2 regions of the Peribacillus sp. P4_B1 genome follow, and region 1 is predicted to be linked to the other one. Evidence: riboswitches for the same ligand, from Rfam matches in the RefSeq annotation. Region 1 holds a riboswitch; the other holds the start of a gene.
What was found. Region 1 has a riboswitch for FMN ahead of ribE (riboflavin synthase). Riboswitches for the same ligand answer to the same signal wherever they lie in the genome.
Positions count from the first base shown of each region.

Region 2: linked by a shared signal. The riboswitch ahead of AC1DVK_RS09030 (ECF transporter S component) and the one ahead of ribE (riboflavin synthase) in region 1 are both predicted to bind FMN.

Region 1 covers NZ_JBFUHM010000040.1:16,149-20,886, forward strand. The annotation lists gene AC1DVK_RS19750 (DHH family phosphoesterase) at 1-946, opposite strand, end outside; gene ribH (6,7-dimethyl-8-ribityllumazine synthase) at 1,422-1,892, opposite strand; partial or broken gene ribB (3,4-dihydroxy-2-butanone-4-phosphate synthase) at 1,970-2,608, opposite strand; gene ribE (riboflavin synthase) at 2,627-3,265, opposite strand; FMN riboswitch at 3,412-3,542, opposite strand; gene AC1DVK_RS19770 (tryptophan-rich sensory protein) at 3,798-4,490, shown strand; gene megL (methionine gamma-lyase) at 4,495-4,738, opposite strand, start outside.
Region 2 covers NZ_JBFUHM010000012.1:974-9,265, reverse strand. The annotation lists gene AC1DVK_RS09060 (YpbF family protein) at 1-384, opposite strand, end outside; gene AC1DVK_RS09055 (LysM peptidoglycan-binding domain-containing protein) at 525-1,328, opposite strand; gene AC1DVK_RS09050 (CPBP family intramembrane glutamic endopeptidase) at 1,306-1,932, opposite strand; gene AC1DVK_RS09045 (RecQ family ATP-dependent DNA helicase) at 1,922-3,433, opposite strand; gene AC1DVK_RS09040 (YpbB family protein) at 3,433-4,497, opposite strand; gene AC1DVK_RS09035 (ferredoxin) at 4,788-5,036, shown strand; gene AC1DVK_RS09030 (ECF transporter S component) at 5,173-5,754, opposite strand; FMN riboswitch at 5,921-6,057, opposite strand; gene serA (phosphoglycerate dehydrogenase) at 7,418-8,292, shown strand, end outside.

The sequences.
Region 1 (4,738 bases):
TCAATTGATTCTTATGTGCATCTCGTTTAAGGGGCTCGGCATAGAAGGTCTTTTCGACATATTGACTATATGCCTTTTCGGACATGGTACAACCTGCGGCTTTTTGATGGCCACCCCCATCGTACTTGCCAGCAACTTCAGAAACATCTATGTCATCGTGGATTGTCCGGAAGCTGATTCTTTTACTTCCGACCATCAGGATTGCGATATAATCCAAATGTGAGAATTCTTTCGACAGTTCGTTTCCAAGTTCTGAGTGATATGACTCTGCGTGGACCACACCAGCTGTATGTGGACCGACCGTAGCTTGATAAACTTCTCTTTTTTTCCTGTTTATGTACCGATCTACTCGACTTTCTTCTACATTTAGAAGCGTTTGCTCCACTTCGTCAAAAGTGAAACTTTCAGCAGTAGAAAGCTTATTTGCGATTTTCATTTCGAATTCCTCTATCGGAATCATGAAAAACAGGTCATTCAACCGTTTTGCCGTTGAATTTTTATTTACTTCCCATTCCCAAGTATCGTATTGACGGACCAATTCAACGAATTCAGCGACAATATTTGAAGGTTCCAGCAATTTATTTTCAACTGCATACTGATAGAATAATGAAGTTGCTGCCGTCTGTTTACCGTCTTCCTGTTCGACAGTTACAGATGCCCAATCATGCTCGTTCAAATGCAGTGCTGACTTATGATGATCGATCAGAAGCGCTTTGCCTCCGTCTTCCACAAACTGCGTAATCATTTTTTCGTTATCTTCATCAACCGATAGATCAGTAACAATCAATGTATCCTCAATCTTTGCCTGCTCAAGAAATGCTCCTACATTTTGATTAAGGCGACCGATTGAATTATAACTAACCACTACTTCTTCTCCGAATGCCAGCTTAGCGACAATGCCGCAGCCGACTCCATCTAAATCATTATGTGTAAAGAGATGGTACACACAAACCCCTCCTAATAACTAATAATTTTACTTTTCCCTAAAGACAGGAATTTCAATTGCAATCTTTACAATTGTAGCATAATCATATCCGCATATTTTATCATGCTTTCATTACGCGATGCTTTTGTTCGTTTTTTTTTCGAAAAACCACTAATGATTCATTATTTCACAGAAATTATACCCAAATATAATGAAAACACATTACTTTGAAATTGTATTTCCATGTATTCCTTTAAAACTGACAGGGCAGCACAGTTAACCTTTAATGATTCTGGCATCTCCCCGTTAGTGACTACTTAAAGTCTTACCCTATCCATCTTTCTAGGTCCCTCCCAATAAGTGGCCTTATCCATTTTCAAGATTGTCCATACAACAGGGGAAAAATAGGAAGTCACAAATGCTTCATTGACCTTAAAATCCGGCACATCAAAAAGCCGCAGGGAATGTTATTCCCTGCGGCTTTCCTGATGTGAAATCACTGTTCTATCAATTTTCCAAGGTTGGCCATTTCAATGGCACTAACGGCAGCTTCATAGCCTTTGTTACCTGACTTTGTTCCGGCACGTTCAATGGCTTGTTCAATGTTCTCAGTTGTCAACAAACCGAAGATAACCGGTACACCTGTGTCCAAGGAAACGGAAGCCATACCTTTAGCTGCTTCATTGCAGACATAATCATAATGTGAAGTGGCACCCCTGATTACCGTTCCAAGTCCGATAACCGCATCATATTTACCCGTATTCACAAGTTTCTTCGCAATTAACGGAAGTTCGAAAGCACCCGGCACCCACGCGATGTCAACATCATTTTCATCAACGCCATGACGCTTAAGGCCATCCAATGCCCCTCCTAAAAGCTTGCTTGTGATAAACTCATTAAATCTTCCTACCACGATTCCGACTTTCAATCCTGATCCTATTAATTGTGCTTCAATAACTTTCCCCATGTCCAATTCCTCCTAATTTTAAAAAAATATCATTTTTTTCATTTAAAGATTAATTTAGCTAAAAATCTTTAAGCATTCGGGATGTTCAGTTCAAGTGCCTGTTTCCCGATTGTATCACTTTGTTCAAGATACCGAATCAAATCGGCTATCGTAATGAACTTCAGGTTGAATTTCCCAGCGATGACTTCTAAATCGGATACGCGTGCCATCGATCCATCATCATTCATGATTTCACATATGACACCAGCTGGAGCGGCACCGCATAATTTTGCCAAATCCACCGAAGCCTCCGTATGTCCTGCCCTCCTTAATACGCCGCCTTCTTTAGCGACTATCGGAAAAGTGTGACCAGGCCTTTGAAAATCTTCAGCAACCGAATCTTCTTTAAGAAGCTCAAGAATGGTCAAGGACCGTTCAAAAGCACTTATTCCTGTGGAAGTGCTTTTATGATCGACACTAACCGTAAAGGCAGTACCATGATGATCGGTATTTTCTCCTACCATAGGATGCAGGTTCAATTTCCCTGCCAGTTCTTCTGTAATGGTTGTACATATCAAACCTCGTCCATGAGTCGCCATGAAATTGATCGCTTCCGGCGTAGCCTTTTCGGCCAACAAGACGAAATCCCCTTCGTTTTCACGGTCTTCATCATCGGATACGATTACTACCTTGCCAGCTTTCAAATCCTCGATCGCTTCTTCAATTGTATGGAACATCATTACACCGCCCTTTTATTAGAATCCGTGCTCTGCCAAAAACTCTAAATTCAGTCCTGGTTTTGAATCGCCATTTTTCATTTGATGTATAATATATTTCCCTATCATGTCGTTTTCAATGTTAACGATATCGCCAGCCGCTTTTTGTCCCAATACGGTGTCCTGATGAGTCAATGGAATCAGAGATACAGTCAAAAGGTTTCGTTCAATTCCAAATATCGTCAGGCTCGTTCCATCAATGGCTACAGAGCCTTTTGGAATGCAAAAGGCACTGAGCCCTTCTTCCAATTGGATTACATAATATACGGCATTTTCTTTTCGTTCTTTTTTTATGATTGTTCCGGTCCCGTCGATATGACCTGAAACAAAATGACCGCCAAACCTACCCTGTGCACTCATGGCTCGTTCGAGATTCACAGGTGATCCCAATTTTAACGTCCGGATCGAGGAAGCTTTGACCGTTTCCGGCATTACGTCGACCGTAAACAAACTTTTCGTGAAGGACGTTACCGTTAAGCAGACCCCGTTGACTGAAATACTATCCCCCAGATGAACATCTTCAAGGATTTTTTCAGAACGGATCGACAACTCCATACTGCTTTTCCCTTTTTTCAAGGAATGGACGGTACCGATATCCTCGATGATTCCCGTAAACATGTTTTTCCCCCTTTTATAAAATATAAAAAACCCCTTAGGATGACCTAAGGAGTTAACAGGAGAAATGAGTGAAAAAAACTGTATACCTAAAAAGCCCAATATTTTCTTTTTTGAAAAATTAGGCGTACGTATACACTTGGGTTCCACACGTCCTTCTCCCATCCAGACTTTACTGTCGGCTTTGGAATCTCACCAAATCCTGCCTTTATCAGGCTCGCGGGCTTAGAATTTCTTCATCACCGCCGGTTGGGATTTTCACCCGACCCCGAAGGACTAAAATAATATGAATCTTTGAATATTTTATCACCTTAAAGTGAGGATGTAAAATTTCTAAACTTAAATGGTTCATTTGTTACAGGAACTCCCTCACTTTATGGAAAAATGAAATTCCGCTCCAAGTAACTTCGATGTGCTCCAAAAGGTTAACCGGGCCTAATTGGTGGAATAGGTTATAGGGATTACAATTCAAACAAGGAGGAAGCCCAAGATTATCGCCATCAACAATTTGCTTTTCTTTCTATTCGTCGTCACGATGAATTTTTTAGCCAATTTCCTGCCTTTGAACGGCCGAACATCTGGAGAGATTTCCGATAAACTGGATGTCCTCTTCACTCCTGCCAGTTATGTATTTTCCATATGGGGTTTAATCTATTTTCTGCTCGCCATCTGGGTATTCAGGCAGTTTTTAAGTAAACATCAAAACAGCCCTGCCAATAAGGCATTCTTCCCTTGGTTCGCTTTAAGCTGTGTCCTAAATGGCGCTTGGCTTTTGGCTTGGCATTACGAACGATTTTTGTTATCCGTATTCATTATCATTGCTCTTTTGGCTATATTATTGGTCAGTTCAACAAGCATTAAAAAAGTGGAGCATAATCCTTTCGACCTATTTCCGTTTTCCGTTTATACCGGCTGGGTGAGTGTTGCAGCCATCGCCGACATTTCTTATTACCTTACCTATATCGAATGGGACGGTTTTGGGATTTCCAGTGTAGCTTGGACGATCGTTTTGCTGATTGCAGCAACAATCCTGGCCTTTGTCTTTGCTGGTAAAAACCGGGATTGGTGCTATCCTCTCGTATTCGTTTGGACGTTCATTAGCATCGGGATCCGAAATGGTGCGCCCTACCAGGTAATCACAGACATTTCTTATATTCTGGCTGCTCTCATTTTTATCGTGTCGCCACGACCTTCATTAAAAATCGGAAGAACTGATAGGGAAATCTAGTGGTCTAAAAGGCTTGCTGAAGATCGTGCCAGATGTCCTGCCAAGCTTCAAGGCCAACTGAGAGACGGACCAGTTGGTCACTGATGCCCATTTGTTCCCGCGATTCTTCAGGAACGGCAGAATGCGTCATGGTAGCGGGATGCTGGATCAATGTCTCGGCATCCCCTAGACTGACGGCAATTTTGATAAGTTTCAATTTATTGAGGAATTCCTGTGCTTCCTGTTTTGTACCATGCAATTCGAAAGAG
Region 2 (8,292 bases), on a different contig from region 1:
TTCTTCCTCTTTTTCCCATAATTGCTTGCTTTTATTAATAATTTCGCAGCGAAGAAGCTGAAACTCCTTTTCTGCTTTATCAAGCTTTTTTTTAATTAATACCATATATCCATATAGGCCAATGGCGGCCGCCAAAAAAAGGAAATGGCTAAAATGGTCGACGAAAACACTAAACATACTAAAAAAGGAATAGGAATAAGGTACAACGATATAAAAATAAAGATACACCAAAAAAAGGGCAGCAACAATCATGGTTGCCCACAAGCTTTGAAGATGCTTCTTTTTAAGAGCCTCGAACTTTTTTTTTCGACCCACAACATTCTGAAGCATTTGTTTTGTTGCTTGATCGGTTTTTTCATCCAATAAAATGATTGTCGATTCCATCGCATTTCCTCCTCTACTCTTACAAATCATGATATGAAGCTGTCCAGGAAAAAATGATAAAGTACCTGTCAAGTTTACATCCTAAAAACAAGCCAAACATTTAACAAAAACACCCTGCCTCTAAAGACAGGGTGCCATCATTATTTCTTGATCGGTATTTTTAACACCTGACCCTTGGAGATTTCATTGCCATTCAGCCCATTCCACTCCCTGATAAGGGCAATGCCTTCCTGTGATTTGTAGTAGTTCATGGAGATGCGGAATAATGTTTCCTCACCTTGTACAGTATGTAAGAGAACCTTGTAATCATCTTTATTCGGTTTCGCGTCTTGAACGCGTTCGGCTGTCACTTTCTTTTCGGCTGCTTCCCTCTTTGCTTTTTCATCAGCTATTTGCTGTGCTTTTGCTTTTTCGTCAGCTATTTGCTGTGCTTTTGCCTTTTCTTCTGCTACTTGCTGTGCTTTTGCCTTTTCTTCTGCCTTTTTCTTTGCTTGCTCCTCTTTTGCGCCTTTCCGCTTCTCTTCTTCCTCTGCTTTAGCTTTAGCTTTAGCTTCAGCTTCTTCTTTTTCTTTCTCCGCTTCAGCCTTTGCCGACGCTTTCTCTTTCTTTTCCTTTAAATCAGCTGCAGTTGCTGTAGTTGGAATCGTTTCTTTATCCTCGTCTCCCTTATTTTCATCAATGACGACTTGGTCACTTTTTGTATCATGTACAGGTCTATGCTGAAGATATGTATAAAGGCTGTAAAACCCAATTGGAAGCAAAATAAAAAATAACGCTAATAATTGTATCATTGGAAACTTAATCTTCACTTTACTTTTTTTCTTTTTATTTTGGTGGACTTTACTGCGCTTGGGCAATGATGACTTAGCCTTCTGACGTTCAATTCGCGAACGAAGTTCACCAGCCTGGTCGTTTTCTTTTTCATTCTTTTGGACTCGGCTCATTCAAGTCACCCCCTTTCTTGCTCAACCCTCTTTGCTTTTTGCTCCTGATTAGAACACCAAGGATAAAGTCAATCAAAAAGTGGGCCGTAATCGTCACGATGATATTATTAGTCATTTCAAATAGAAAACCGATAAAGAAGCTCAAAACCAAAACATTTAAAAATAAAAACCAATTAAAAAGGTAACGATAATGAACGGCTGCAAAAATCAGGCTCGTCCATAGCAATCCCAAATGTGTTTGCAACACTCCACGAAATAATAATTCTTCGCTTATAGCTACCACTAAAGCAACGACAAAAATCATCTGGTATGACAAGTTACTGAAAATGCGTTCGTTAATACCACCATCATCCTGATAGGAAGATGGTGTCACTCTCATCAATAAAATGTCAAATAACAAGACAATGACTCCAGCGGGAATTCCAATCAGCAAAATATTCAGGTCATCAAAGATAAATAAGTCGAAAAAAGCAGAACGGTCCTCAAATAAAATAATACCTAAAAAAGCGGCTAACGTTAAGAGAATAATTTGTGTAAGAAACAAATTATATAGCAACTGCTTGTCTGTTAGTTGTTTAATTAATTCAGCTTGCTTATTTTTCATTCCCATTTTCCTTCTTTAATAAGATTAAAGCCAATTCATTTTTCCACGTGGAAAAGGGATTAACTGGATCAACCTTAACTTCCGGCCATACATCAGCCATTTTTTCGGCATCCATTCCACAGATATCACAGCAAATGGGGTTCACTACTCGCTGCTTTTCTTCAAAGTAGTGCAGTATCCCTATACGGCGACATTCACGTGCATATAACCAATGAAGGAATTTATGCAGCTTTTCTTGATTACCGGATTTCCTCTTTTGGCAATACTCTTTCATTTCTGACATTTGGTCTAAAGGATTTTTAGTTCCATTAATGAGCTGGGTAAAAAAACGAAGTTGGATATCGTTCAAAGAAAAAGATTGAGACAGCTGTTCTTTTTCTGATAGGGTGAAATTCGCCAAACCCTTTTGTGAAGCATTAAGGAAAGAACAAACACCCTCGATTTGCATATCCGTAGGTAACTGTTGTTCCATCAAACGCAAGGGAAGCCCTTCATCCCCTTCGCCATATAATAAGACAGCGACACTTTGTTTCCGATCTCGTCCCGCCCTGCCTATCTCCTGAAGATATGCTTCCATCGTGGATGGCATATGAAAATGGATAACGTATCTGACATCCGATTTATTTACACCCATTCCAAAAGCACTTGTTGCACATATAATTTTCAACTGACCAGAAATGAATTGCTGCTGAATGAGCATCCTTTGTTCCTGTTCCATGCCACCGTGATAATAATTGACACTGTCAATCCCGTTTTCCTGTAAAAACCCAGCGACCGATTCCGCAACCTTTTTAGATGAAAAATAAATAATACCGCTCCCTGTCAATTTCCTGACAAGCTCCAGTACACGGGATAGCTTTTCATCGTAACTGATCAGGCGCTCGACAATTATTACAATATTTTCCCGATCAACAGATGAGACGATTTCTTCGGCTTGACCAATTTCGAGTTTACTTACGATGTCCCTTCGGACTTCAGTGGTTGCAGTTGCTGTCAGGGCAAGCGTCAACGGATTGTTCAACTCACGCCTCACTTCTCCTAAATTCAAATAATCCGGACGGAAATCGTAACCCCATTGTGAGATGCAGTGTGCTTCATCTATGACGAACAAACCGATTTCTATCGATTTCAAGGATTTTAGCACACTCTCAAGACTTAGCATTTCAGGAGATAAAAAGATAAAACGATAACTATGTAATCGATCGAGAGCTTTCCTTTTTTGATTTAGCGTCAAAAAAGAATTGAGGGTCAATACGCTTTTTTCGCCACTCATCTTCAGCTGATCTGCCTGATCCTGCATTAATGATAATAATGGGGAGACAATTAGGACAGTCTTATTTAAAAGGTAAGCCGGCAGCTGATAACACAATGATTTACCGGATCCGGTGGGTAGCATCGCTAATGTATGACGTCCGGACATCAATGATTCGATCACTTCTTTTTGTCCAGGACGAAATTCATCAAATCCAAATTTTTCTTTTAGGACACGTTCTATATTCATCATCCATCACCTATTTTCGCAAGTACAAGCCTGATTTGGAAAAAGCTTATCTGTTTATTATCGACCATCTGCTTGATAGCCTTAAGCTTTTTCGTACCAAGTTCATTAATAGCGGCTGCAATTTCCCTCTCATCGTCGAGAGACACATAATCGGCAATCGGAAAACTTTTATCCGATAGGACAATTTCGACTAGGTGATCCTCAATGGTGTTGACTTTCAATCGGCGGACCTCAGCTATTTCCCCAAGGTTTTTCCCTTCTTGGATGTATCGTAAAGTAGTTTGTGTAGATTGTGTCAAATGAGGATTTTCACCCCTTTGCCAATCATAGATCAACGTTGACAAAAGGGGGTAACCCGTTCCCGTTTCCATTTCAGAAAGCATTTGATGCAACGAGTCAAGGAAAGTAAAGCGGATAAACTCTTCTTCTAGATCTTTCCTTTTTGCAATCTGTTCAAACGTAAGCCCAATCCTGTTTGTCCCAGTTAATTTCATAATGAAAACATCTCGTTTCAAATCACTTTGACTTTCTAAAAGGGATATCAGTTCTTCATATAGATGTTGCGCAATCAACTCTCGGTCCTGACGATTGGCATGTAAAAATTCCTTTACGAAAAATTGGATTTTGGGATTTCTTTGTATCGGATAAAAACGTCTTTCATTGTGGACAATATGGGATATGGTTTGAATGAGTAAGTTTAACCTTCCCCAGAAAACCGGGGTGATATTGTGATACTTCCAACCATTTATAAAATTCGGAAAAGGATTATCATTGAAGTAATCGATTAACATCTCCTCACCTTGCATACTAATTTCAAATGCATCTGATTTATCCGTTGTATTTATGTATTCATGGTCAAGGAACTGTTCAATGTTTTGATTTAACTGCTGACGGGTAAATCGTGGTATTGTCCCAAATATATTCGTCAACCCGAATAAATGGGCATCCTGGATTGTTTGTGACGACTTCTTCCCCTGAAGCATATGGTATATAGCATAAATGGAACGTTCACCTTGAAATTTTTTTATCGCATATAGAATGATTGCCTGTAGATAATTTTTCATGGGACTCACATCCTTGTTTCATTTATCCAATAAACCTATTGTAACAAAAAACTGCAAAAATCGCCGTTATTATTGATGAAAACAAGGGAAATTATGTGACTAAATGACGCATCATGGAAAGGGCCATGTTAATTATTTCGATGATTTTCGTTGACATCCTGCTACATGATAGTTATTATCAATACAATTTCTATTGAAAAGTTTGGCATTCGGTCTTACAATAAGAAAGAGATAATAATCTGAAATAAAAAGATTATCAGTTGTCTATCAACTTAGGAGGGGTTATATTCATGGCTAAATTTACTATTGTGGATAAAGAAACATGCATCGCTTGTGGCGCTTGCGGAGCAGCAGCACCAGATATATATGATTATGATGACGAAGGGATTGCATTTGTTACCCTTGACGATAACGAGGGAATCGTTGAAATTCCAGATGTACTTATAGATGACATGATGGATGCATTTGAAGGATGTCCAACGGATTCTATTAAAGTTGCTGATGAGGCATTTGACGGGGATGCACTAAAATTCGAATAAAGATACAAGCCATTTTCAATCGAGAATGGCTTTTTTTTTGTCAATTTCATTGCATCTTCCCCTGCCAAATTAAACGGACATAAAAAACAACCGAATTTGGATATCGGTTGTTTTTATGTTTCTATCGTAAATGCCATTAAGCATTTTTATATAATGTTTGCTTATTGATCCATGCCTGTAATTTAATGAACAACAACATGAATACAGATGTTATAAGCACGCCTTTAATTACATTGAAAGGCAAGATTGCCGTCGTGATTAGCTTTCTTGATTCGGGTGCCGACATTGCATCCCATCCCATAAAGAAGGTATAAGCCGGTAAAAAGACATAATAGTTTAAAACACTCATAAATACTGCCATGGAAACTGTTCCCGCAAGTAAAGCGAACGTCATCCCTTTTTTTGAATTGATTTTCTGAAATACATAATAAGTTGGCAAGACAAACAGTATTCCAGCTATAAAGTTAGCAATATGCCCCACAGGTACAGCTGTCACGGTCCCTGTCATGACTAAATCCAATAGGTTTTTAAGAAATTCAACTAGAATACCTGCCATAGGACCAAAAATCAATGCCGCCATCAATGCTGGTATGTCGCTAAAATCAACATTCAGAAAAGGTGGAAATCCTGGAAACGGAAAATTCAAAAGCATCAATAAATAAGAAATGCTTCCCATCATTGCCAGTGTGACCGTTTTTTTCACTTTATTCTTTTTCATAGTTCTCTCTCCTTCTTTTCCGATCTACCTGAAAAGAGGTTAGTGTTCCTTAATGATGTCGATGCTCAATAAAAAAACCTTTAATTCCAATAGAATTAAAGGGATAAATTAAAGGTTACATCAAACAAACGTATCAGCAAATGACTGTTGAAACGCACTCAGGAACCTCCATCTTCTCCCATCCAGACTATACTGTCGGCTTTGGAATCACACCAAATCCTGCCCCGTAAGGCTCGCGGGCTTAGAAGGAGAACTTCCTTCATCACCGCCGGTGGGGAATTGCACCCCGCCCCGAAGATAGACCTATAAAATTTTTAGTTTCCTTTCGTTTCCGAAAGGTGCGTTAAGTAGCTTTGTATCAGCAGTTTATTCATATAGGCGATTTAATGTGTTTCCACTAATCCCCTTTGAAAACCCGCTTTTCCAACCAAGTTTCCTACCAAAAACCTACCGTTTCTCCACCACTTAATTTATTTGATTTTATCATGCACATTTAAAAAAGCAAGAAATAAATTTCCGCCTTTAACCTTTTTATCATTTGCTCCAAACCAATCCGCTAAGACTTACTTACTTTATCTTTGGTCCAGTAATCCACTTTGGGCTTACCAGTGGTTTTGAGCTTTTATCCAACAGGAAAAAAGGATTCTTTATAAGTAGTTCTTTTTAAATGAAGTTTGCACAAGGTTATATATTTTTTATTGTCCCATCAGCCAGGCCTTTATCTTGAAGTGTTTTTTATGGGACTCATCGAGATGAAAAAGATTTATTTTTCGAAGAGTTCAGGAATAAAGTGATTTTTAAGATGGCCTTCATACATGGCTAAGCAAATAAAAAACCATTTTTCCACCTATGTTAAAGCGCATCTAAACCTTGACACAAAAAAAGTAACTATTTTCGGACAAAAATAGTTACTCATTAAATGGGATCCATTTTAATTTATGCAAATGCTGCAAAATGAAGTTCCAAAACTTTTTAACCTATTAAAATCCCTGCGCAGATTGCCCCTTTAGCTTATATTCTTTTTGATGAAAATTGAGCGTGCGGAAGATAGCTTATTTAAAGGAACAATTTTTGCAAAATACTTTTATCTCGATTTTCTTATTGTTATTCTTATGCCCTCTTTGGAAAATGTGAGAAGACAATGAGCTTTGAATTACCGGAATTAGACAGGAGAAAAACATAGAAGGCGGTAGGAGAAATATAGATTATATAAATACTTATTATATGAAGAAAGAGAAACTTCAGTAACAGCAAGCCCAGACGTCTGGGTAACCTGGCCAGTATTCAGCTGAATCGTCAGAAGAGCAGAGGTAATGGTACTTGTCTACTCGAGAAGATAAGGAAGGACCGAAAAGTATTTTTTCTCTGTTACATGCAGTTAGGATGAATATCTATCGTCATGGTGAATGTCCATTTATAGATTAAAAGGTTTAAAACAATAATTGGATATACAAAATGATAATTCGGAATAATGTAAATAATTTTTCTTTTTTAGCAATCGATGAGGAAGCCAATATTATGGCGGCCTTCCACACACGATCAGGATGATAATTATTGTTTTAAGCGCTTACATCCATTTAAGTCAAATTGACATAATTACCATTTCAATTGTAAAATTAACTGAAATTTAAGATAATTATTCTCCCCTAGGAAGGTGTTTAGCATGTATCGGATTTTAGTGGCAGATGCCATCAAACCAGAAGGACTCGGACCGCTATCAGAGGCATCCCATATTCTTCTTATTCAGAAGACAGTAGAGGAAGCGGCAAATGAACTTGATCGGATTGATGCAATACTTGTAAGAAGTGCAACGAAGGTAACGGAAGATTTAATGAACCGTATGCCGCAGTTGAAAATCATAGCACGCGCTGGTGTCGGCGTCGATAACATAGACATCCCCGCAGCGACAAAACGCGGAATTGTCGTGGTTAATGCACCCGACGGAAATACCATTTCAACAGCAGAACATACATTTGCGATGATGGCTTCCATGATGCGACATATTCCGCAAGCTTATGCTTCATTAAAGAATGGGGAGTGGAAACGTTCTTCATATACAGGAACGGAACTTCGCGGCAAAACATTGGGTATAGTCGGCTTTGGACGTATCGGAGGGGAAATTGCCAAACGTGCTAAAGTATTTGGTATGGATGTCATTGTCTACGATCCGTTCCTTACTGCCGATCGTGCAAAGAAAATGTCCGTTACATCCCTGCCCTTAGATGAATTGCTTCCTAAAGCAGACATCATTACTGTGCATACTCCCCTAACGAATGAAACTAGAGGATTGATCAATAAAGAAAAACTGCTTACCTGTAAAAAAGGCATATATGTACTGAACTGCGCCCGTGGCGGTATTCTGGATGAAGATGACTTATATGAAGCGATAGTTGAAGGACATGTTGCCGGAGCGGCACTGGACGTTTTCGTCGAAGAACCTCCACTTGGCCATAAACTGCTTGAACTGGATAGCGTCATAGCTACACCTCATCTAGGTGCATCTACGAAAGAGGCCCAATTAAATGTGGCCGTACAGGT